3 regions of the Bradyrhizobium sp. S3.7.6 genome follow, and region 1 is predicted to be linked to each of the others. Evidence: riboswitches for the same ligand, from Rfam matches in the RefSeq annotation. Region 1 holds a riboswitch; each other region holds the start of a gene.
The links. A riboswitch is a leader RNA that binds a small molecule or an ion and turns the genes downstream of it on or off. The one in region 1 is predicted to bind cobalamin.
Positions count from the first base shown of each region.

Region 2: another riboswitch for cobalamin. It lies ahead of ACVJ5M_RS33535 (TonB-dependent receptor); the one in region 1 lies ahead of ACVJ5M_RS34950 (TonB-dependent receptor plug domain-containing protein).
Region 3: another riboswitch for cobalamin. It lies ahead of ACVJ5M_RS33555 (energy-coupling factor ABC transporter permease); the one in region 1 lies ahead of ACVJ5M_RS34950 (TonB-dependent receptor plug domain-containing protein).

Region 1 is NZ_JBSSEQ010000001.1:7,188,437-7,195,725, forward strand. Features, by position in the region: gene ACVJ5M_RS34935 (efflux RND transporter periplasmic adaptor subunit) at 1-681, opposite strand, end outside; gene ACVJ5M_RS34940 (FixH family protein) at 766-1,158, opposite strand; gene ACVJ5M_RS34945 (hypothetical protein) at 1,261-1,626, opposite strand; cobalamin riboswitch at 1,858-2,065, shown strand; gene ACVJ5M_RS34950 (TonB-dependent receptor plug domain-containing protein) at 2,266-3,426, shown strand; gene ACVJ5M_RS34955 (TonB-dependent receptor) at 3,508-4,614, shown strand; gene ACVJ5M_RS34960 (GFA family protein) at 4,753-5,160, shown strand; gene ACVJ5M_RS34965 (Cj0069 family protein) at 5,321-6,397, shown strand; gene ACVJ5M_RS34970 (MBL fold metallo-hydrolase) at 6,420-7,247, opposite strand.
Region 2 is NZ_JBSSEQ010000001.1:6,851,198-6,858,486, forward strand. Features, by position in the region: gene hydA (dihydropyrimidinase) at 1-1,141, opposite strand, end outside; gene ACVJ5M_RS33525 (maleate cis-trans isomerase family protein) at 1,153-1,893, opposite strand; gene ACVJ5M_RS33530 (PepSY domain-containing protein) at 2,015-3,436, opposite strand; gene ACVJ5M_RS33535 (TonB-dependent receptor) at 3,449-5,821, opposite strand; cobalamin riboswitch at 5,939-6,140, opposite strand; gene ACVJ5M_RS33540 (histidine phosphatase family protein) at 6,212-6,784, shown strand; gene cobT (nicotinate-nucleotide--dimethylbenzimidazole phosphoribosyltransferase) at 6,791-7,289, opposite strand, start outside.
Region 3 is NZ_JBSSEQ010000001.1:6,858,553-6,865,841, forward strand. Features, by position in the region: gene cobT (nicotinate-nucleotide--dimethylbenzimidazole phosphoribosyltransferase) at 1-488, opposite strand, end outside; gene cobF (precorrin-6A synthase (deacetylating)) at 499-1,248, opposite strand; gene ACVJ5M_RS33555 (energy-coupling factor ABC transporter permease) at 1,297-1,974, opposite strand; cobalamin riboswitch at 2,012-2,229, opposite strand; gene cobA (uroporphyrinogen-III C-methyltransferase) at 2,275-3,006, opposite strand; gene ACVJ5M_RS33565 (cobyrinate a,c-diamide synthase) at 3,003-4,313, opposite strand; gene cobM (precorrin-4 C(11)-methyltransferase) at 4,313-5,095, opposite strand; gene ACVJ5M_RS33575 (cobalamin biosynthesis protein) at 5,092-5,460, opposite strand; gene ACVJ5M_RS33580 (bifunctional cobalt-precorrin-7 (C(5))-methyltransferase/cobalt-precorrin-6B (C(15))-methyltransferase) at 5,457-6,638, opposite strand; gene ACVJ5M_RS33585 (cobalt-precorrin-6A reductase) at 6,637-7,289, shown strand, end outside.

The sequences.
Region 1 (7,289 bases):
CTTGGAGGTGATCGTCGCAAGATATTCCGCCGCTGCGGACGCCACCGCCGAACTGTAGATTTCCATCAGCGGCTGGCCGGCCTTCACGCGCGTGCCGGTGGTCACGTCGGCGACCTTCTGCACGAAGCTTTCGGCGCGCATCGCGATCACCGACACGCGGCGTTCATCGAGCTGGATCGTGCCGGGCGCCTTCACCGAGACCCGGATCGAGCGCCGCGTGACGGGCTCGGACTTCACGCCCGCGCGCTGGATCTTGCCGGGCGACAGCTTCACCGTGCCGTCGTCGGTGTCGTCGCCTTCGTAAACGGCGACATAGTCCATCCCCATCGGATCCTTCTTTGGGACGGGCGACGTGTCGGGCAGCCCCATCGGATTGCGGTAGTAGAGGATTTTTCGCGGCGAAGCCGCTTGCGCCTTCGGTAGCGCCGGCGCGACGGCCGCTCCATCGTCGTCGTAGACCGGCAGATAGTCCCGCCCGCGGTCGTCCTTCTTCGGACCCGCAGACCAGAGCGACGCGCCGCTTGGATCGCGGTAGTAGAGCGGAGTTCGCTCCGCGGCGGCCGCAGCCGATGATATGTCGGCCTCAGCGAGCCAGCCCGCACCGTTCGAATGCCAGTAGTAGCCGGCCAGGACCAGGCCGCCGCCCAGCGCAAGTGCCGTCAGGAGACGCAGCGTTTTCATGTCGTGTATCCGCGCACCCGGGAGCGCGCGTCCGTGTGAAGGAAAAGGGGGAATGTCGGGCGCTGCCGGGCAGCGCCCGAACGCTCACTTGACCGCCGTGACGATCACCTTGCCGGTGACGGTCTCCGGTTCGCCCTGCACCTTCACGGACAGCGTCATCTGGTAGCGGCCAGCCATCGGCAGGTCCGTCTTGAAGGCGTACACACCAGGCTCCCTGGACGGCAGCGGCGCGACCGCCGATTCCATCTCGGCCATCCCGTCCGGGGCCATGTCGAGGCGGGTCTTGAAGATGACTGCGTCCGGTATCGGCTTGCCGGACTGCTTGTTCGTCAGGCGAACGGCGAGCGTGACGTCTTCGCCCTTCCTCATCTGCGGAGTGACGGGCTCGAAGGCGTAGTCGCCCGCGCCCGCCATCGCGGCTGAAGCGGCAAGCGAAAGGGTGGCGGCGAGAGCCGCGGTGCGGATTTTGGAAAGCATTGTCTTGTCCTCATGAATTGATCTTTCGCCGTGGCGCGTGAAGCGCGCACGTCAGTCGTCGTCGCGAGCAGGCATGCCGCTCGCGTCTCGGGCTTTGCGAGATCAGATTCGAGGAGGTCGGAAAGGAGGACTGCCGCCGCGGAAGGAAACGACCTGATCCGGGGGAATAGCCAACGTGCTGGCCATGACGGCGAGACGCTCGAACGCCACGGGCCTGACATCACCGAGCGCGATGATCCCACCGACGCAGCAGAAGCCCATCCCGCACTTGTAGCCGCCGCTATGGGAGCCTGTTCCCTTCATGTCGGGACAACAATCGTCCATCGACATGTCGGCGTCGCCGCTCATGTGCATGGCCGTCTGCATGCCATCCGACGACATTGCGAGGTTCGCCGCGGACGCGCCAACCGGCAGCATCGCCAAGGATATGGCGATGGCGACTGCCAGGATGGTACGGACGAACTGCATCAATATCGACTTACTTTGTCAGGCCGGAACTCGGCCTCAGTAGCATATTCGGGCACCAAAGGCAGTCATTGATCGTGGTCAAGCGTTCGTTACCCAGGCTGGTCCGGAGGCCGGGTTGGACGTTTCGACGCGGTCCTTCGGACTATCGTGCAAAACAGCAACACAAGGCCACCATCGACCGACCAGCCCGTCCAGCAGCCCGCGCGGATGTTGACGCGCTCATCCCCTGATGCCAGTTTCGTGATCGGTAGTGTCCGCAAGGACTCTTCAAGGGAATGCGGTGCGTCCACCTCAGTGGGCAATTCCGCGGCTGCCCCCGCAACTGTAGGCGGATAGTCGACGACCAAACAAACCACTGGAGCCCCGCTTGGGCCTCTGGGAAGGTGGTCGAAGGCGATGACCCGCGAGCCAGGAAACCTGCTGCCAGCCATGGTCACGCGCGAACGCATTGGGCGGGGTGCCCTGATGTCGGACAAGTAGCCGGTGCATCCGCCGCCTGGGGCGAAGGTGGATGACTAAGGCAACCGCGGTGACGGTTTGTTTGCGTCGCCGCAGAGCGTTGTTGTGCAACATTTTCATTTCCGTGCTGGCGCAAGGCCAGCGTTATCGCGTGCTTTCCTGATTACTCTGCTCTCGTCGGTGTCCTTGTCGTCCGCGGCGCTCGCGCAAAGCGCGGCGCAGGACAACCGCTCCCGGGAGGTCGGCCCGGTGATCGTGTCGCCGCCTGCGCCGCGACAGGCTCCTGCCGTCAGCCCCGGCACTCAGAAGCAGCGCGCCGCCCGGCGCGCCGCGGGACGCAATCGTGGCGCCCCTGCTGTCGCCGTTCCGGCCACGCAAGCTCCGAGCGGCCCGGTGCAGACGCCGCTCAACACGGCAGCCGTCACCGATGTCGGCTCCCGGCTCGGCATCACGGCGCGCGAGATGCCGGCGACCGTCGAGGTCATCAGTCAGCGGACGATGCAGGACCTGGGCATCCGGACCACGACCGACGTCGCCAAGGCTGCAGTCGGCGTCACCGGCGGCGATGCGCCCGGCGCGCCCGCCATCTTCTCGATGCGTGGCTTTTCCGGCGACCAGATCTCCACGCTCTACAACGGCATCCCGATCGGGCCGTCGACCATGACCGGCCGTCCCATGGACGTGGCTGGCCTCCAGCAGGTCGAGATCATCAAGGGACCGGACTCGCTGGTGGCGGGCCTCGGTGCGACCGGCGGCGCCATCAACTACGTGAACAAGGCGCCGCACACCGGACCAATCGTCAACGACGCCTTCACCTCCTACGATTCCTTCAACGGCTATCGCGCCGGTTACGGATCGGGCGGCAGCACGCTGATCAACGGCCTCGACTACCGCTTCGATATCAGCCATTTCAACAACAAGGGCTTTATCGACGACACCTATTCGAAGCTCAGCAACGTCTCGGGCCAGCTGAACTATCGCGTCAACGAGAACCTGAAGATCTGGGGCGCAACCGAATACAGGCAGGACAACGACCGCTTCTACTGGGGGACGCCGCTGGTGCCGGCGAACGCGCCGGGCATCGTGCCGACGTACGGCATCGTGTCCGGCGTCTGGAGCAACTATTACCTCGGCGGCGGCACGCCGGTCCCGGTCACCATCGACGCGCGCACGCTGACCACGAACTACAACGTGCTCGACAATCACAGCGGCGCCAACGAGCTCTGGCTGCGCAGCGGCTTTCAATGGGACATCACCAACAACATCTCGCTGAAAAGCCAAGTCTACGGCTATGACGCCCACCGGCACTGGTTCAACAACGAGATCTCGTCGTTCGACTAGACCGTAGGCAATTTCGCAGGCGCGCAGAGCATCTACCGCGAGCGCCTGGCGCTCGATCACGCGCAGCGGCTCTACGGCAACATCACCGACCTCACCGTCAATTCCAACGTCGCCGGAATGGACAATCGCTTCGTCGCCACCGTGGCGGCGAGCAGCAACCAGTTCAACGTCTCGCAGGACACGTTGTTCTTCAATGACTACGTCGATCTCCTCAATCCGGACCGCGGCCTCTACGGCCCGCGCAGCGACGAGAAGATCTACACCCATCTCGACACCACCTCGCTGTCGTTCGAGGACCGGCTCAAGCTGACCTCGACCTTCGCGCTGATCGGCGGCATCCGTTTTGAGAATATCGAGCTGTCGCGGACCCGCTTCGACGAGACTGGCCTCCTGAAAGCCAGCTATCCTTTCTCGAAGACGTTCAATCCGGTCACCGGACGCATCGGCTACACCTGGGACATCGCGCCCGGCGTGATGCTTTACGGCCAGTACGCGACGGCGGCGGACCCGACGGTCGCGAACATCTTCATCCTCAGGCCCACGACGCCGCTGCTGCTCACGACGTCGCGAACCTACGAGACCGGCGTGAAGCTGCTGTCGGCCGACAAGCGCGCGGAGGCCACGCTCTCGGCCTTCGACATCGAGCGCAAGAACGTCTACGTCCCCGAAAGCGGCATCCTCTTCAACGTCGCCGGCAAGATGGCCTCCAAGGGCGTCGAGATTGCCGCCGCGGTCAATCCGGTCGCGGGCCTGAAACTATGGGGCAACGTCGCCTTCGTGCAGTCGCGCTTCATCGACTTCACCTATGTCGACGGCAATGGCGACTTCCAGTCCTATTCGGGCAAGACGCCGCCCAACGTTCCCAACTTCATCGCCAACGCCGGCGCCTCCTATCGCTTCGACACGAAGCTGCCGGTGGAGATCGGCGGCCTCGTCCGTCACGTCGGCGACCGCTTCAACTTCCAGGACAATCTGGTCACGATGGACGCCTACACGATCTTCGACGCATACGCGTTCGTCGATATTCCAAAAGCCTATTTCCCGGGCGTCGACCAGACCCGGATCAGCTTTCGCGTGAGGAACCTGACCAACAAGCTCTACGCGGCCTGGGGCGATCCGGGTTACACCGACCAGATCATCCTGGGCGCGCCGCGCAGCTACGAGGTCGCGGCTTCGTTCAAGTGGTAGTCGCGGATCACCTCGTCCGCGCCGTGGCGGGAGGTGTCACGCGACAGTAGGACGCAATCGCAAATCGATTGCGCCGTTGAAGCCGCGGGTCTCGAGAGCTATCGATCAACGAAACCTCGCTTCCATCGGGAGGAACGCATGAGCACCATCACCGGCGGTTGTCACTGTGGCGCAATCCGCTATCAGGTCGAGGGCGAAGCGATCGTGCACGCGCTGTGTCACTGCCGCGATTGCAGGCTTCACGCGGGCGCTCCCGTCGTCGGCTGGACGATGTACGCGGACGATGCCGTCAAGGTGACCAAGGGCGAGCCCAAGGTGTATCACTCCTCGGAACATGCCTGGCGGCACTTTTGCGGCGACTGCGGAACCGGCCTGTTTTATGTCAATGCCGACATGTTACCCGGGGTCATCGACGTCCAGAGCGCGACCTACGACGATCCCGATGCCGTACCGGCGACGATGCACATCCAGGTCGCAGAGCGCCTTCGATGGATGGAGCGCGCGCACGAACTGCCGACATTCGACCGCTATCCTCCGCCACCGTAGCGGCGCGCGCGAAGCGTTCGCCGTCTGGATGGAACCGCACAAACACCATCTTGCAACGGCCGGACGATCTCACGTAGATTGATCGGCGTGGGGACGAAGCAGACTCCCCGTGAGACCTCGGTCCAAGCTCTGCGCAGCACGCCATTCGTGGAGCTTGCGCATGGATACCGAACGCCACCCTCCTCTCCGCCCTACCGTTGCCATCCTCTCCCGCGGCGACGCTGCCGCGCGCCGGGACACGACGGCACAAAACAGCCGCTTCGTCCGCGTTTTCGAAGCACTCGCCGCGGTCGGCATCGAAGCCCGGCCGGTGATCTACGACGAGATCTTCGCCGACGCCGTCCGCGATCAACTGCTCGCCGTCGATGGCGTGCTCGTCTGGGTCGATCCGATCCATCAGGGCAAGACGCGCGAGGCCCTCGACCCGCTGCTTCGCGACGTTGCGGCGCAAGGGCCATGGGTGAGCGCACATCCCGACGTGATCCTGAAGATGGGCGTCAAGGACGTGCTCTACCGAACGCGTCATCTCGGCTGGGGAGCCGACACGCATCGCTATGACACCGCCGCAAGCTTCCGCGCCGAATTTCCTTCGCGCCTTCAGGCGAACGGTCCGCGCGTGCTCAAGCAAAATCGCGGCAATGGTGGCCAAGGGGTGTGGAAGGTGGAGGCCCTGCCCAACGCGGACGCCATGGTTCGCGTGCTGCATGCCCAACGCGGCAGTCTACCCGAGGACATGCCGCTCGATGCCTTGCTCGCCCGCTGCGAACCGTATTTCGGATGGGGCGGCTGCATCATCGACCAGGCGTTCCAACCCCGCCTGCCCGACGGCATGATCCGCTGCTACATGAGCGGCGCTGAGGTCGTGGGCTTCGGGCATCAATTGATCAAGGCGCTGATCCCGCCGCCGGAAGGCCCCGACGCACCTGAGGCGCAGCCGGGCCCACGGATCATGCACGGACCCGATGCTCCGCAATTCCAGGCGCTCCGAAGATCGATGGAGGACGAATGGACGCCGCAGCTGATGGACACGCTCGGCATCGACGAACCGTCGCTGCCGGTGATCTGGGACGCCGACTTCCTGTACGGGCCCCGCGACGCCGCCGGTACCGACACCTACGTCCTGTGCGAAATCAACGCGAGCTCATGCTTTGCGATTCCCGACGACGCGCCGGCGGCAATCGCCCGAACGGTGAAGCACCGCTTGCTCCGGACTCAAGCAGTGCGTTCGGGCGCATAACCGGCGGCCCGGCTTCGACACCCTAATGCGCAGCGCAGCGGCAGCTTTCATAGGCGACGGGATCGTGGCTGTTGACGATGCTCACGCGGTCGCCGTGGTTCAGCTTCAGCGCGCGCAGCCGCGCCTGGTTGGCGATCCGCATCTTGCGATCCATGTCGCCGCGGCGCTGGAAATAGCCGAGCATGAGCGGCACGTGCGGCGACGCGTCGAGCTGGCCGTGGTGGAAATAGCTGTCGCCGGCATGCAGCAGCCATTTCTCGCCTGATCGCACCGCGATGCCGCAATGGCCGAGTGTGTGGCCGGCGAGCGGGATCATCAGGATGTCGGCTTCCTTGTCGCCGAGCGCGCGCACGCCCTTGAAGCCGAACCAGTCCTCGCCGGCCTCGCCATAGAATGTCCAGCCCGGCCCATGGCTCCACTGCCCCGTGACATAACGCCCTTCGGGCGGCGCGGGCTTGCGCAGCACCGCCATGTCGTATTCGGCGCGGTGGACGTGGATCGCGGCATGGGGAAAGTCCGGCACGCCGCCGGCGTGGTCGCGGTCGAGATGCGTCAGCAGCACGTGGCGCACATCGCTGGGCGAGTAGCCGAGCGCCTTCACCTGCTCGACCGCCGTCTCCGCCGGATCCAGCCTCGGCGCGGTCTGGCGCAGCCATCGGCCCCCGAGCCGATCGGGCGTTGCGATATCGCCGAGACCGATGCCGGTGTCGACCAGAGCGAGTCCGTCCCTCGTCTCGACCAGCAGGCAATGGCAGACCAGGCGGGCGCGCTGGAACAGGCCGCCCGTGCCGTTCACAAGGCGGCGGCCCATGGGGCACATCGTGCCGGTGTTGAGGTGCTGGATCTTCATGGCGCGTTCCTGCTGTTGTGAGCAGGGCGTTCTTGCCACCGG
Region 2 (7,289 bases), 340 kb from region 1:
CATGATTGGTCGCGGTCAGCTCGACGAATTTCTGCAAGCTGATACGCCCCTTCGACACGCCCTCCGAGAACAGGATCGGCAGCCGGGTCTCGACGCCGGGGATGCCGTTCGGCACCCAGCGGAACGAGGTGCGGGAATTCGGCGTCAGCTTACCCTTGGGGTCGTCGTAGCGGAACGGGCAGTGATCGGACGAGAAGGTCTGGAACACGCCGGTGGTGATGCCTTCCCAGATCGCCTGCTGGCTTTCGGCATCGCGCGGCGGCGGCGAGCAGACATACTTTGCGCCTGACATGTCCATGTTCAGGCCTTTCATGTCGTCGGCCGTCAGCGTGATGTATTGCGGGCAGGTCTCGGCATGCACCGGCAGTCCGCGCTGCTGGGCCCAGCGCACCTGCTCCATCGCCTCGCGCCCGGAGACGTGCACGATCATGATGGGGACGCCGATCACCTCGGCATGGCTGATGGCGCGATGCGTCGCCTCGCGCTCGACGGCCTGCGGCCGCGAGGTGCCGTGATAATAGGGCGCGATATGGCCCTCGCGTTCGAGCTTCGCGGTGAGGAAGCGGATCGCGTCGTAACCCTCGCAATGGACCATGACCAGCGCCTCCTCGCGGCGCGCGACGTCGAACACTTCCAGCAGCTGCTTGTCGCTGAGCACGAGGTCGTCATAAGTCATGAACACCTTGAACGAGGTGTAGCCATCCTTGACGAGAGCCGGCAGCTCCTGCCCGAGTACGACTGCGGTGGGGTCGGAGATGATGAGGTGGAAGGCGGTATCGATGTAGCATTCGCCCTCGGCGAGCTTGCGGTAGTTCTCGACGCAGGTGCGCAGCGACGTCCCCTTCTCCTGGAGCGCGAAGGGCAGCACCATGGTGTTGCCGCCGGCCGCCGCCGCGCGCGTTGCCGAAGCAAAATCGTCGGCCATCACGACGTCGGGTCCGGAGGCCTGGGAGATGTGGACGTGGCTGTCGATCCCGCCCGGCAGCGCCAGCAGACCCGTCGCGTCGATCTCGCGCGCCGCACCTTCAATGCGGTCGGCGATGCTGACGATGCGCCCGTCGCGAATGCCGATATCGGCGCGAAACTCGTCGCTGGCCGTCACGATGGTGCCGCCGCGAATGGCGAGATCGAGCTGCGTCACAGGTGTCTCCGTCACTTGATGATCGCTGATGTCTGGAAGATCCGGCCCCACGCCGCAAGGGCCGCGATGTCGCCACCGGCGAGCTCGAGCGTCCGCCACAGCGTGACCGCGACCGAGTCCAGCACGGCGATGCCCAACTCCCGTTCGAGTGCGGCAGCCAGCGCGGCGCCGTCGAGATTGGTGCAGAGAATGACGACGGCATCGGCACCGTCCGCCGCGACCGCGCGGATCATGTCGGCGATCGTCGCGGGCGTGACCTCACCGAAGGAAAAATTATCGCGCAGGCCGAGATGCCGCTCGGCGTGAGGGGCGATCCCCTCCTCGGCCCAGCCATCGCCGATCCGCCGTTGCACGTCGTCCGTATAGGGTGAGACCAGGCCGACACGTCCGGCGCCGAGCGCGCGGACCGCGTCGATGCAGGCGAGCGTGGAGGTCGTCGCCGGGACATGGGTCCGCGCCGCGATCGCTTCGCACAGGCTCCGATCGCGGTCGATACCGAGCCAGCTTGCCGATGTGCCGTTCCAGGCAATGGCATCGACCTTGGCGTCCGCCAACAGATCCGCCACCGGCAGCATCACCGAGGCATCGAACTGGTTCAGCGCCGCGGCATCGAGCGCGATCTCGGTAACGCGGAAGCGCGAAAAATGAGCGGTGACGCCGGCCACGCCATGCAGCATGGAATTGGTGACGGGCTCCAGCACCGAGTTTGACGACGGGGTCATCATGCCGAGGCGCTTGCGCTGAATTGACATCGATCACGATCGCCCCATTGAGAGAGCGCACCGCTGCGCCCCCTCGGACGATCATCCGCGCCTGCCATCGCCCGCGCAACCCGCAATTTGCATGGCGCATATGATTTGCTCGATACGCAGCTCAAGCCGCGAACGTCGACCGCAAGCGCCGCCAGCCGATCACGATGCCGGTGACGGAAAATGCCAGCCCGAGCAAGCAGAGCCCGACGACCATGATATCGCGCAGACGCGGATGCGCCATGAGAACGGGAAAATCGAGCGTGTGAAGCGCGCCATAGAACCAGCGATAGGCCCGCCGCGAGGCATCCAGTCTTTGCAGCACGCGGCCGTCGGCACCGTCGATGTCGAACCAGAGGTCGCCGCATCGGGAGCGATAGACGGGCGCTCCGGGGACAGCCGAGTGCGCGGGATAGTCGTCATTGTCGGCAAGAACGGACGGGGCGCCACAGTCCGGCGCAAGGCGCGTCGTCAGGTCATGGACATCCTTCTCGCCGAGGAATGCCACCGGCCCGCTGCGGCTCGCCTCCGCCGTTTTGGTCAAGGTCTGACTGGCGAGGCCGATCCGGTCGCGCCGGTAGACGACACCGCTGACGGCGAACCATTCGACTTCGCGAGCCGACGGCTGACCGACCGGAGAGGCCGTCGTCCAGTCAGGCGTGGCATACACCACGCCCGCTTCGGTCGGGGTCAGCTCCCCACGCGAGAACAGCCGGCCGTGATCCATCGAGAGCCAGCCACTGAAACTCCAGGTCAGCACGAAAACGGTCGCGACGAGACCAATGATGTGATGCAGTGCGTGCCACCCGCGATAAGGCGACGAGACCCGACGCCCTCGAATCCTGATCCTGGTAATTCCGAGCACCGCGCCGAGCGTCGCGGCGATAAAAGCCACCAGCGACAATGTCGAGACCACCTGATCCCAAAGGGACCAGTTGCTCCTCAGGACCGTCGGATAGATCCAGTGCAGGACGCTGCCGGCCCAATTCCACCCGCGCTCGCTGCGGGTCGTATCCAGCACGACTTCGCCGGTGCGCGAGGAGACATAGGCCTCGGTTCCGGCCGCATCGCCAAGAGCGACGCGCAACAGAGGCCGGTGTCGATCAAAGCCGTTGGGTACGCTCCATTGATCATAATCCGCGCCCGAAATCATCGCCGCCCGCGCGGCATCGAGCCCGCGTTGCCGGGCATGATCCCGCGCGATACCGACCGCGACGTCGGCGGACGTCACCGATGCATCCCGTCCGTCGGAGGCATGGACCGCGCCCACACGCGACCGGTCCGACACGACATAGACCGGCCCGTCGCTCCGCTGGACCAGGCGAACGCGCGTGGCGTCCGCGATCTCGCTCGCGGCGACGGCATCCGCGACCGTAATCCTCACCTCTCCGCGATCAACCGGCGTAAGTCCGGAAAAGCGCTCCGCCTCCGTCAATGACGGAAACGGGACAAAGTGCATCACGATTCCGCTCGCGAACCACATCGCGAACAGCAGGCAGAACGCGATCCCGAGCCAGCGATGCAGCAGCACGATCGCGTTCATCATGTGGTCAGCGCCCTACCATTTGAACGCGGCCGAGAGCTCATAGGTCCTGGGCGCACCGAGCAGGATCTGGTCGGGATAGAACGGATCGCCCCAGATCGCGTAGCGCTTGTCGGTGATGTTGCGCACGCGGAAGCCCAGACGGGCCTGGTCGACCGCGTTGAACACCGTCTTCGGGATGTCGACGAAGGCGTAGACGTCGGCGACGGTGTAGGCCTTCATCGTCACGACGTTGGCATCGGTGTTGTAGCGGTCGCCGACATAGCGGCCCGTGATGCCGAGCTCCACCGGCCAGGGCGTGAAGAACCGGTACGACGCACCGGCATTGGCCACGACACGCGGCACGTTCGGCGGCGTGTTGCCGGAGAACGAACCACCGGCAAAATTGTAGTCGGCATAGCGTGCATCGACATAAGCGATGTTGCCCCAGAGCCGCAGGGGATCGATCGGGCGTACGGCCGCGGCGAGCTCGACGCCCTTCGACTCCTGCCGGCCTGCGATGTTGAGCTGCATGCCGCCGGCCGCTGCATAGACGTTCTTGCGCAGGATGTCGTAGGCCGAGAACGACCACTCCGCCCTGTTGTCCCAGAACAGGTGCTTGACGCCGGTCTCATAGGTGCGCGCGGTGGTCAGGTCGAGCGGCTGGGTCGGGCCGAGCAGGAAGATGTTGTTGGCCGAGATATCGGCGCCGGTCGCATACTGGCTGAAGAAGGTCAGGCCCGGAACGGCCTCCCAAGTGTAGCCGATACGCCCCGTCGTCGGGACCCAGGACGTCGAGAACGGGAAGTTCGCCTTTTCCAGCCCGGCGGAGTCGGTCGAGTTGCGGTCAAGCCCGATATGCTCGACGCGCAGGCCGCCGACCAGCGCGAAGGTTCGCGTGAGCTTCAGCCGGTCCTCGAACGACAGCGCTTCGTTGTCGATGCGCGCGGTCTGTTGCTGCGTCGTGAGCAGGCCGTAAAGGCCACGGTCGGGATTGACGAGCGAGACGTAATCGTCCGGGAAGTTGGCCGCGCCTGGCCTGACGAAATCGAGATAGCTGGACGAAAGTGTCGTGACCAGGCGGTTGTCGAAGCCTGCGATATTAGCGTCCCAAATCAGGTCGGTAATGTTGCCGACAAGGCGTTGGCTATGTGCAACATAGAAGCGCTCGCGATCGACCATGTTCGAGTTGGGCAGGCCCGTACTGGCATTGAAAGCCTCGATCTCGTTGTTGAACCAGGTACGCTCCGCGCCATAGGCATAGGCTTGGCTTTTCAGCGTCAGGTCAGGCGCCAGCTTCAGTTCGAAGCCGCCGCGCAGCCACACCTCTTGTGCCACGTTGCGGTTGTCGAGAACGTTGTAATTGGTGTTGAAGGTACGATCGTCGATCGTGATCGCACCGAGCTTCGTTTTGTTGAAGTTCGAGACGTAATTGCCCGAAACAATGCCGCTCGTCGCATGCGAGCCGCTGAAGGCGATCGGTACCAGCGGTGCGCCCCAATAGGCCTTCGAGCGATCTTCCCGGTACTCGATCGCGCCCCACATCTTGAGGCTGTCGGAGATGCGGTAATTGAGCTGGCCAGACACATCCAACGTCTTGGTATTGGTGTCGTCGGCAAAGCCATTGAGCGAGGCGCGGCTGATGTCGAAGCGGTAGTCGAGCCCCTGCACGTTAGTGCTGCCGCCCGAGCCGTAATGGACGCCGAACGAGTTGAGCGAATCCCAGGAAAAGTCAGCTTCATTCCGGATCGGCCCGGTGTGTGGCTGCTTCGTGATCAAGTTGATTGCGCCACCGGCGGCACCTTCGCCCGACATCAGCGAGGCCGGACCTTTCAAAAATTCCACGGCTGCGAGATTGGCCGTATCCGTGATCCGCGAGGTCATGTTCTGCGGACCGATCTTGATGCCGTTGTAGAGCATGTTGATCTGGCTGTTGGTGAAGCCACGCATGGAGAAAGCCGCGGGCTCGGCCGGATTGTCGCCGGAGGTGACACCGACCGCGCCCTGCGCAACCTCCGACACGGTGCGATAGCCCTGCTCCCGCATGGTCGCGGCCGAGATGACTTCGACGGTCGCGGGTGTCTCCTGCACGGTCAGGCCGAGGCGCGAGGCGCTCTCGGCAACCACATTGGTGTTGAGCGGCGTCTGCGCCGCCGCGGTCGGCACGACGGGCTTGGCCGCGGCCGATGCGGCCGCTGGCCTGCGCGATGCTGCGCGGCGTGGGCTCTGCGCGTCCCGGGCCGCCGGCTTTGCCGGTTTGCGGGATTGGGCGGGCGACACCTCGACCGGCGGCAGCGGCTCGCGGGCCTGCTGCGCCACGGCGGCAGGCAGATCGAGGGTGGCAAATGACGTAAGCGCGGCGGAAGCGAGCAGGAAGCAACGCGGTCGTACAAGACGAATGGAAGACACAGTTCGGGACCTCGGTGTGACGTCAGTGGCACGTCACCGCGAACCAAGGTCCCATCTTCCGGCTTATGAGCCTTCCGATGAAGCCGAATGTCTGTACTCCCCGACCGACATCTTCGCGTGTGACCACGGCTGACGGCAGGTCTCCTGGCTCGCGGGTCAGTACCTTGCATCGCCTTCCCGGGACCGAGATACCCAGTGGCTCGTGACGCAAGATTCGCCGCTTACAGTTGCGGGGGCAGCCGCGGCATTGGGGACAAAATCCCCGCACCGCATTCCCTTTTCATCCCCACTCGGGGAAACCGTCAAAGCCATCTAGGATTACCGACAAGACAGAGTCAATGTGCCGGTGCGACGTTATTACCACAGCGACCAACTTCCCTGGAGATAGGCATGGAAGGCGAGACCTTCCTCTGGCTGATACGGCATGCGCCCGTCGACGGCGCCAAAGGGACGATCCACGCAGCCGACGCGCCCGCCGATCTCGGCGATCGCGTGCAGCTGGAGGCGTTGCGGCAGAGGCTTCCGCCAGATGCTGCGAGCTTGGCGAGCCCGGCGCGACGTACGGTTGAGACGGCGCGCGCGCTGGGACTCGAACCCGCGTTGGTGCCCGAATTCAGTGAGCAGGATTTTGGCGACTGGACCGGCCTGCGGCATGACGAGCTCGCGGCGACCGGCGGCGAGGCCTATGCGCAGTTCTGGAGCAATCCGGCGCGCGGCCGGCCGCCGGGCGGCGAAAGTTTTGAGGATCAGGTCGCGCGCGTCCGGCTGGGTCTCGCGCAAATCGGCGCCGGCTCAGCAACGCTCGTCGTGCACTCCGGCACGATCCGCGCCGCACTCTGCATTGCTCTGGATCTGACACCACAAGCGGCCCTGCGCTTCGTGATCGATCCGTTGTCACTGACCCGGATCGACCGGCTCGCCACCGGCTGGCGCGTCGTCGCGGTCAATCAGCGCGCGGCTTGAGCTGGATCAGGCCGGGCGATCCGGCACGTTGGCCTGCGCGAAGGTCGCCATGCCGTTGTGAAGGCTGCACGCGAGCCGCACCAGCGGCAGCGCGATGGCGGCACCCGATCCTTCGCCGAGCCTGAGATCGAGGCTGATCAACGGCTGCACGTTCAGCGCGCGCAGCACCAGCCGATGCCCCTGCTCCGCCGATTGATGCGACGGCAGCAGGAATGGCTGGCACGACGGGTTCAGCCGCACCGCCGCCAACGCGGCCACGGATACGATGAAGCCATCGATCAACACGGGAATGCGGGCTTGTGCAGCCGCAATGATGGCGCCGCAGATCGCCGAGATTTCGAGGCCGCCGACGGCGCACAGGATCTTTTCCGGCGAAGCACCTGCAACGCCATGCCGCACGATCGCAGCGTCGATCACGCGCGCCTTGTGCGCACGGCCGGCCGCATCGACGCCGGTACCGCTGCCCGCGATCTCCTCGGCACTGATGCCAAGCAGGCTCGCCGCA
Region 3 (7,289 bases), 330 kb from region 1:
GCGTCTGCGCGCGCGACTGCGCGCTGACCGGCTTCGAAGGCGAATGCCAGCTCCGTGGGGGTGAGCGCGGCTTCCACGCTGAAGTCGCGCGTGCCGCTGCGCGGCTTGTCGGTGACGATTCCTGCCATCTCCTCCTGTGCCAGCGTACCGGCGTCGACGACCTCAAGGTTTGAGCCAAGCTCACGCGCCAGCACCGAGATCGCGGCACCGCCCGAGGCAAAATTCGCCATCATCGCGATGGTCACTCCTTGCGGATAGGCCGACACGCCCTGCGCGACGATGCCGTGATCGCCGGCGAAGACGATGATCGGCACCCGCGCGGCACGCGGCTGCTCGGTCGCCTGCAGGCCCGCAAGCTCGACCGCAAGCTGCTCCAGCCGGCCGAGCGCGCCAGCCGGCTTCGTCAGTTGCGCCTGACGCGCGAGCGCCGCCTCGCGATGGACAGCGGAGACATCGGGGCATTTCCGGGTGACCCATTCAGGGAGCATGCTGCCTCGCTTACGGCCTGCGCTTGAGAATGTAGCTGTCCATGATCCAGCCGTGCCGCTCGCGCGCATCCTGTCGCGCGGCGATGATGTGCGGGCCGATCTCGGCCAGAACGCCCGACATGACGATCTGATCGGGCATGCCGAGATAAGCGCCCCACCAGATGTGCAGCCCCGCAGGATCGAGCGACTGGAACGCCGTGCCGCCGTCGAGCATCACCACCACGGTATCGACGCCTTGCGGCCAGCCGCCCTCGCGCAAGCGGCGCCCCGTCGTGACGAGGAAGGGTTCGCCGATGTCGTTGAGCGGCAGCGCATGCGCCGCGCACAGCGCCTGGATCGAGGTGATGCCGGGCACAACTTCGATATCAGGCAAGGGATCGAGCCGCCGCGCAATGCGCAGCGAGGAATCGTAGAGCGAAGGATCGCCCCAGATCAGCAGCGCGACCTTGCCATCATCACCGAGATGGCTGGCGATCGTCTGCGACCAGGCCGCGGCCACGGCCTCGTGCCAATCGTCCACGCCCTTGTGATAATCCGCTTCACCGGCATCGCGCACGGGAAGATCGAACTCGGCAATGCGCGTCGTTTGATTGGTGAGCACATCCGCGCAGATCGTCCGCCTGAGATCTGCGAGATCGGACTTCGCCGTCCCCTTGCGCGGGATCAGGATGAGATCGGCCGCGTTGATGGCTTGAACGGCGGCGCGCGTGAGCTGCTCGGGATCGCCGCAACCGATGCCTATCAGGGAGAGCGTGAGCATCGTGAGTGCGAAGGGCGGCCATCACGGCCGCCCGTTCGCTTGTCTCTCTCAAGCCGCGTTATGCAAACGCGGGGTAACGAGGCCGGGCGCGGTGACGCCGCGCAGCGACTTCGCCAGCGCCAGCACACCGAGGTCGGCCAGCGGCTCGATCACGATGACGAGCGCGTAGGAGGCCGCGAAGGTCGCGATGTTGACGAGGTTGGTCGCACCGAAGCCCGAGCCATAGAGGGCCCAGAACGCGACCCAGGCGATGACGCCGGCCTGATACGTGGTCGAAAGCGCCAGCGCCTGGCGATACCTGAGATCGACATAGGCGGTGTTGCGGGCAATGATCCGCGCGGCGATCGCCTGGATCCCGAACAGCGGCACCAGCAGCGTGGTGACGTTCATGCCGAATTGCGGCAGATCGGGCGGCTCGAAGAAGATGCCCTGGAACAACAGTCCGAACGCAAGGCCGAAGGCCGCGGGCGCTGCCCCAAACAGCAGGAACAGGGTCGAGCCGAGGATGAAGTGCACCTCGGAGACGCCGACCGGGAAGTGCGGCAGGATCTCGAAGAAGACGAACACGAGGCCCGTGGTGGCGAGCGTCCGCGCCGCGAACGACGTGATGCCCTGCTCGCGCACGGTCTCGACCGCGAGCTTCAGCGCAACGCCGCCGACGGCGATGCCGGTTGCGTAACTCAACACGAGCTTGGCGCCCGATACGACTCCGGGTTCGATATGCATGGTTCAGTTCCTTCCTGCCGTCACACCCGACGGCCTTGGCCACAAGACATGCACGGCCGGTCTCCTGGCTCGCGGTTCACTGGGGTTCTCCGGCCTTCCCGGGCCTTGCGGCCCAGTGGCTGATCGGAGTCCCTCACCGCTTACAGTCGCGGGGGCGGCTGGGGTTTTGGGCGGCGCAACTGTCCGCCCACCCCCATTCCCGATTATGCTCCGGCGGTTTGCGCCGCCTCGAGCACCATGCATCTCCTGTGTGCCCCTTTCGCCAGCCGGGCGTCAAGGGGCGAAGGGCGGCCGGGACGGTCATGACGGATAATCCCCGGCCAGTGCGCCGAACAGGATCACGGCGGCCATCGAGGCAGCGCCGCCCCGCGCAAGTTGCTCGGCCAGCTCGGCAATGGTGGTGCGGACCAGCCGCTCGTCGGGACGACCGAGGGATTCGGCGAACAGCGCCGGGGTATCAGGCGCGAGGCCGTGCTCGATCAATTTTGCGACAAGCGCCGGAAAGGTGCGCCGGCCCATATAGACCACGGTGGTCGCTTCGGGATCAGCCAGCGCCGCCCAGTTCAAATTCTGCGGCAGCTCGCCGGTGACATCGGCCCCGGTCACGAACTGCACCCGGCGCGAGGTGTGGCGCCGGGTCAGGGGAATGCCGGCTTGCGCAGCGGCGACACAGGCCGAGGTGATTCCGGGAATGATCTCGTAGCCGATGCCAGCTTCGCGCAGCGCCTCCAGCTCCTCCTCGAGCCGGCCAAAGATACCCGCATCGCCCGATTTCAGCCGCACCACACGGACACCAGCCGCGGCATAGTCGACCAGCAGGCGGTTGACGTGGTGCTGCTTGGTCGAGGGCCGCCCTGCCCGCTTCCCGACCGCGACGAGATTGGCGCCGGGCCGGGCCAGATCGAGGATCGCACCGGAGGCGAGGTCGTCATAGAGCACGACGTCGGCATCGCGCAGCCGCGCGGCACCTTTGAGCGTGAGGAGCTCCGGGTCGCCGGGGCCGGCCGAGATGAAAGTGACAAAACCGCTCACCGATCCTCCGCGATCAGATGGAAGAACGTGCCGGTGGCATGACCGCGGCGCGAGCCGGTCTCGGCGATGACCGCGCCTGTTGCATCGTGCACGACCGCCAGCGGCGTATCCGGCTGCGCGATAATCGTCGAATAGTGGAACTCATGACCGCGCAGGCGCGCGCCGGCCTGATGGCCCGGCATCGGCGCGGCGAGCGCAGCGAGACGATAGCCGAGATGCATGCGGCGCTTGGCAAAGCTCGTCTCCAGTCCGAGCAGGCCCGTCATCTCATGACGGACGCCGTCGGCGTCGGTCAGAGCGGTTCCCAGCACCATGTAGCCCCCGCATTCGCCGTGCACCGGCCGTTTGTCAGCGAAGGCACGCAGACCGTAGCGAAAGCGAGCATTGGCCGCGATCTTCCCCGCGTGCAGCTCAGGGTAGCCGCCGGGCAGCCAGCAGACATCGGCACTCGCGTCAGGCGCTTCATCGGCAAGCGGCGAGAAGGTCGATATCTCGGCGCCCGCCGCGCGCCAGGCTTCCAGCATGTGCGGATAGATGAAGGAGAACGCGGCATCGCGGGCCAACGCAATGCGCTGCCCGGGCGGCGTCACATTCATGCCGTTTGCCGCCGGTTGCGGCGACCAGCTCGCTGCCGATCGCAGCACCGCATCGAGATCGACATGCTCGGCGACGAAGCGCGCGGCTTCGTCGATCAGCTTGCCGATCTCGGCCTGCTCCTCGGCCTGCACCAGGCCGAGATGCCGTTTCGGCAGGCTGATCTCGGCATGGCGCGGCAGCGCGCCGAACACGGCGATGCCGGCGTCGTTGAGTGCACGCCGCACGAGATCTTCATGACGTGGGCTGGCGACGCGGTTGAGCACCACGCCGGCAAGGCGCACACCGGCGCGATAGTCACGAAGGCCTGCGGCGATCGCCGCCGCCGTCTGCGCCTGTCCGGAGGGATCGATCACCAGCAGCACCGGCCAGCCCAGCATCTCAGCAATGTCGGCGGTGGCGCCGGTGCCGGAGACGCCGCGCGCGGCGACGCCGTCGAACAGGCCCATCGAGCCCTCCGCGAGCACGACATCGGCATCAGTGCCGCGACCGACGAGATGAGCTATCGCCCCGCGATCCATCGCCCAGCTATCGACGTTGACGGAAGCGCGCCCCGTCGCAGCGGCATGGAAGGCGGGATCGATATAATCGGGCCCGCTCTTGAAGCACTGCACGTTCAATCCGCGATTGCGCCAGGCGCGCGCCAGCGCCAGCGTCAGCGTGGTCTTGCCGACGCCGGAGGCCGGCGCGGAGATGACGAGCCCTGCCGGCATCACGATGCCTCCGGAAAGCGCGGATCGGCACCGACCGGCCGATAGCGGCGGTCGTAGTCGACGGCATAGAGACGGCTCTCGTCAAAATCCGCAGCACCAAGCGTCTTGCCGACCAGGATCAGCGCCGTGCGCTCCATCTCGGTGCCGACGGCGGCATCGAGCGTCGCCAGCGTGGCGCGAACGATGCGCTGGTCCGGCCAGCTCGCACGCCAGACGATCGCGACGGGGCAATCCGCGCCGTAATGCGGCGTGAGCTCTGCGACGACCTTGTCGAGCAGATGGATCGACAGATGGATCGCGAGCACCGCTCCGGTGGCGGCGAACGCTGCGAGCTTTTCGCCCTCAGGCATCGCGCTGGCGCGGCCCGGCGTGCGCGTCAGCACCACTGACTGGGCAAGACCGGGCAGCGTCAGCTCAGCCTCTAGTGCAGCTGCTGCAGCCGAGAAGGACGGCACGCCCGGCGTGACCGTGTAGGGAATACCGAGCGCGCGCAGGCGGCGAAGCTGCTCGCCCATCGCCGACCAGATCGCGAGATCGCCCGAATGCAAGCGGGCAACATCCTTGCCGTCCGAATGCGCGGCAGCGATCTCCGCGATGATCTCGTCGAGCGACAGCGGTGCGGTGTTGACGATGCGGGCGCCGGGCGGGCAATGCGCCAGCACGCCCTCGGGCACCAGCGAGCCCGCATAGAGGCAGACCGGACAGGCCGCGATCAAGTCGCGTCCGCGCAACGTCAGCAAATCCGGAGCGCCCGGCCCGGCACCGATGAAGTGCACCGTCATGCGCCGTCTCCTTCCGCGATCGCGGCGGTCGCGGTGCGATCCCGCGAGACCGCCCGCGTCGCAATCAATCGCGCGCGAGGGCCAGCCGCAACGAGCGCAGCGGCTTCAGCGACCGAGCCCGTGCCGAACTTTTCCGCGACGAGTTTTGACTGCGTCGGCGTGTGGATGTTAGCCAACGCTTCAGCCGAGACTGCCTTGATCGGCACGCCGCATTCGCGCGCGAGCTGTTTGAGCGGCTCCGCTTCCGCCTTGTCGCTAACAGTCGCGACCGCCGCAAGGCCCTCGGGACCACCGGCCGCCAGCAGCGCCTCGCGCAGCGAAGCCAGCGTGACATCCTTCTTGAATCCGAGTCCGGCGACTTTCATCGAACCGCACTCCATTGCACCACGGGCCGCGACGCTTCCCAGGACCGGTAGCGGCCGAGCGGCGCGGCATGGGCAATCTCGACCCGCATCAACTCGCCGCCATGGCGCTGGTGCAGCTCGCCGAGCAGCGCTTCCGTTTCCAGCGTCACCGCATGCGCGACGAGCCGAGCACCCGGCACAAGCCGTGACCAGATGGCATCGAACATCTCGATATCGAGACCGCCACCGATGAAGACCGCGTCCGGCGCTTCCAGTCCGGCAAGAGCTTCGGGCGCGCTCCCCGTGATGACGGTGATCCGATGCGCCAATCCGAACGCTGTTGCATTGCTGCGGATATTCGCGGCACGATCCTCGCGCGCCTCGATGGCGCTCGCCGTCCCGCCGCACAGCGCCCATTCGACCGAGATCGAGCCAGAACCCGCGCCGATATCCCACAGCCGCTCGCCGGGACGCGGCGCCAGCGCCGAGAGCGCCAGCGCGCGCACCGGCCGTTTGGTGATCTGGCCGTCGTGAGCAAAGAGATCGTCGGACAGGCCGGAGCTGCGGGGAATGCCTTGCCCGCCCCTCGCCTCGACGGCCACTGCGACCAGGTTTTCGGCGAGATCGCCCGCAAAGCCGTCGGCACGATGCTCAGCGATGCTTTCGCGCGCCCCGCCGAGCGCGGCGAGAGTCCAGAACGCCGAGGCGCCCCACCCGCGCTCGCTCAGCCATTTGGCGAGATCACCGGCCGCCTTGCCGTCACGCATGAGGCAAATGATGCGCGCACCGGGCGCCAGATACGGCACGAGACGCTCGAACGGCGCGGCATGAAGCCCGAGACAGGCAATGGCTTCGAGGCGCCAGCCGAGCCGCGCGGCGGCGAGCGAGAAGGTCGATGGCGCCGAATGCGCGATCCACTCGTTGGCATCGAGCTTCTCGGCGAGACTTGCACCGGCACCGTGCCAGAACGGATCGCCGGAGGCGAGTACCACCGTCGGCCGGCCGCGGCAGCTCACCACGATGTCTGCGTCGAACGGCACCGGCCACGGGCGACCGCGCCCCTCCACATCAGCAAGCGCGAGATGACGCTCGCCACCAAAAACAGTTTCTGCCTTGGCAAGCGCCTTTCGGCTTGCCTCGGACAGCCCGGCAAGGCCATCTTCGCCGATACCGATGATGGTCAGCCAGGGATCAGCCATGACGCGCGCCCTCATTCTGGGCGGAACCGCCGATGCGAGCTTGCTCGCCGCGGAAGTCGCACGCGCGCGCATCGACGCCGTGTATTCCTATGGCGGTCGCACTCGCGCGCCCGCCGATCAGCCGCTGCCGACCCGCATCGGCGGCTTCGGCGGCGTGAGCGGGCTTGCGGACTATATTCGCGGTGAGCGCATCACGCATGTGATCGACGCCACACATCCCTTCGCTGCCGAGATGAGCCGCCACGCGGTCCAGGCGTGCGCGCAAACGGGCACGCCGCTGATCGCGCTCGAGCGCGCGCCTTGGACGAAGGCGCCCGGCGACAACTGGATCGAAGTCGCCGACGTCACCGCCGCGGTCGCTGCGCTGCCCGAGACGCCGGCAAAAATGTTCCTCGCCATCGGCCGGCAGCACATCGCGCCATTCGCGAGCAAGCCGCAGCACACCTACACGCTGCGGTTCGTCGATCCGCCCGAAGCACCGCTGCCTTTCGCTGCGGACGTGATCGTGTCGCGCGGGCCGTTCACGTTCGACGGCGAGCTCGAGTTGATGCGCACGCGCGGCATCGCATGGATTGTCGCCCGCAATTCCGGCGGCGACGGCGCACGCGCCAAGATCGACGCGGCCCGCATGCTCGGCCTGCCCGTGATCGT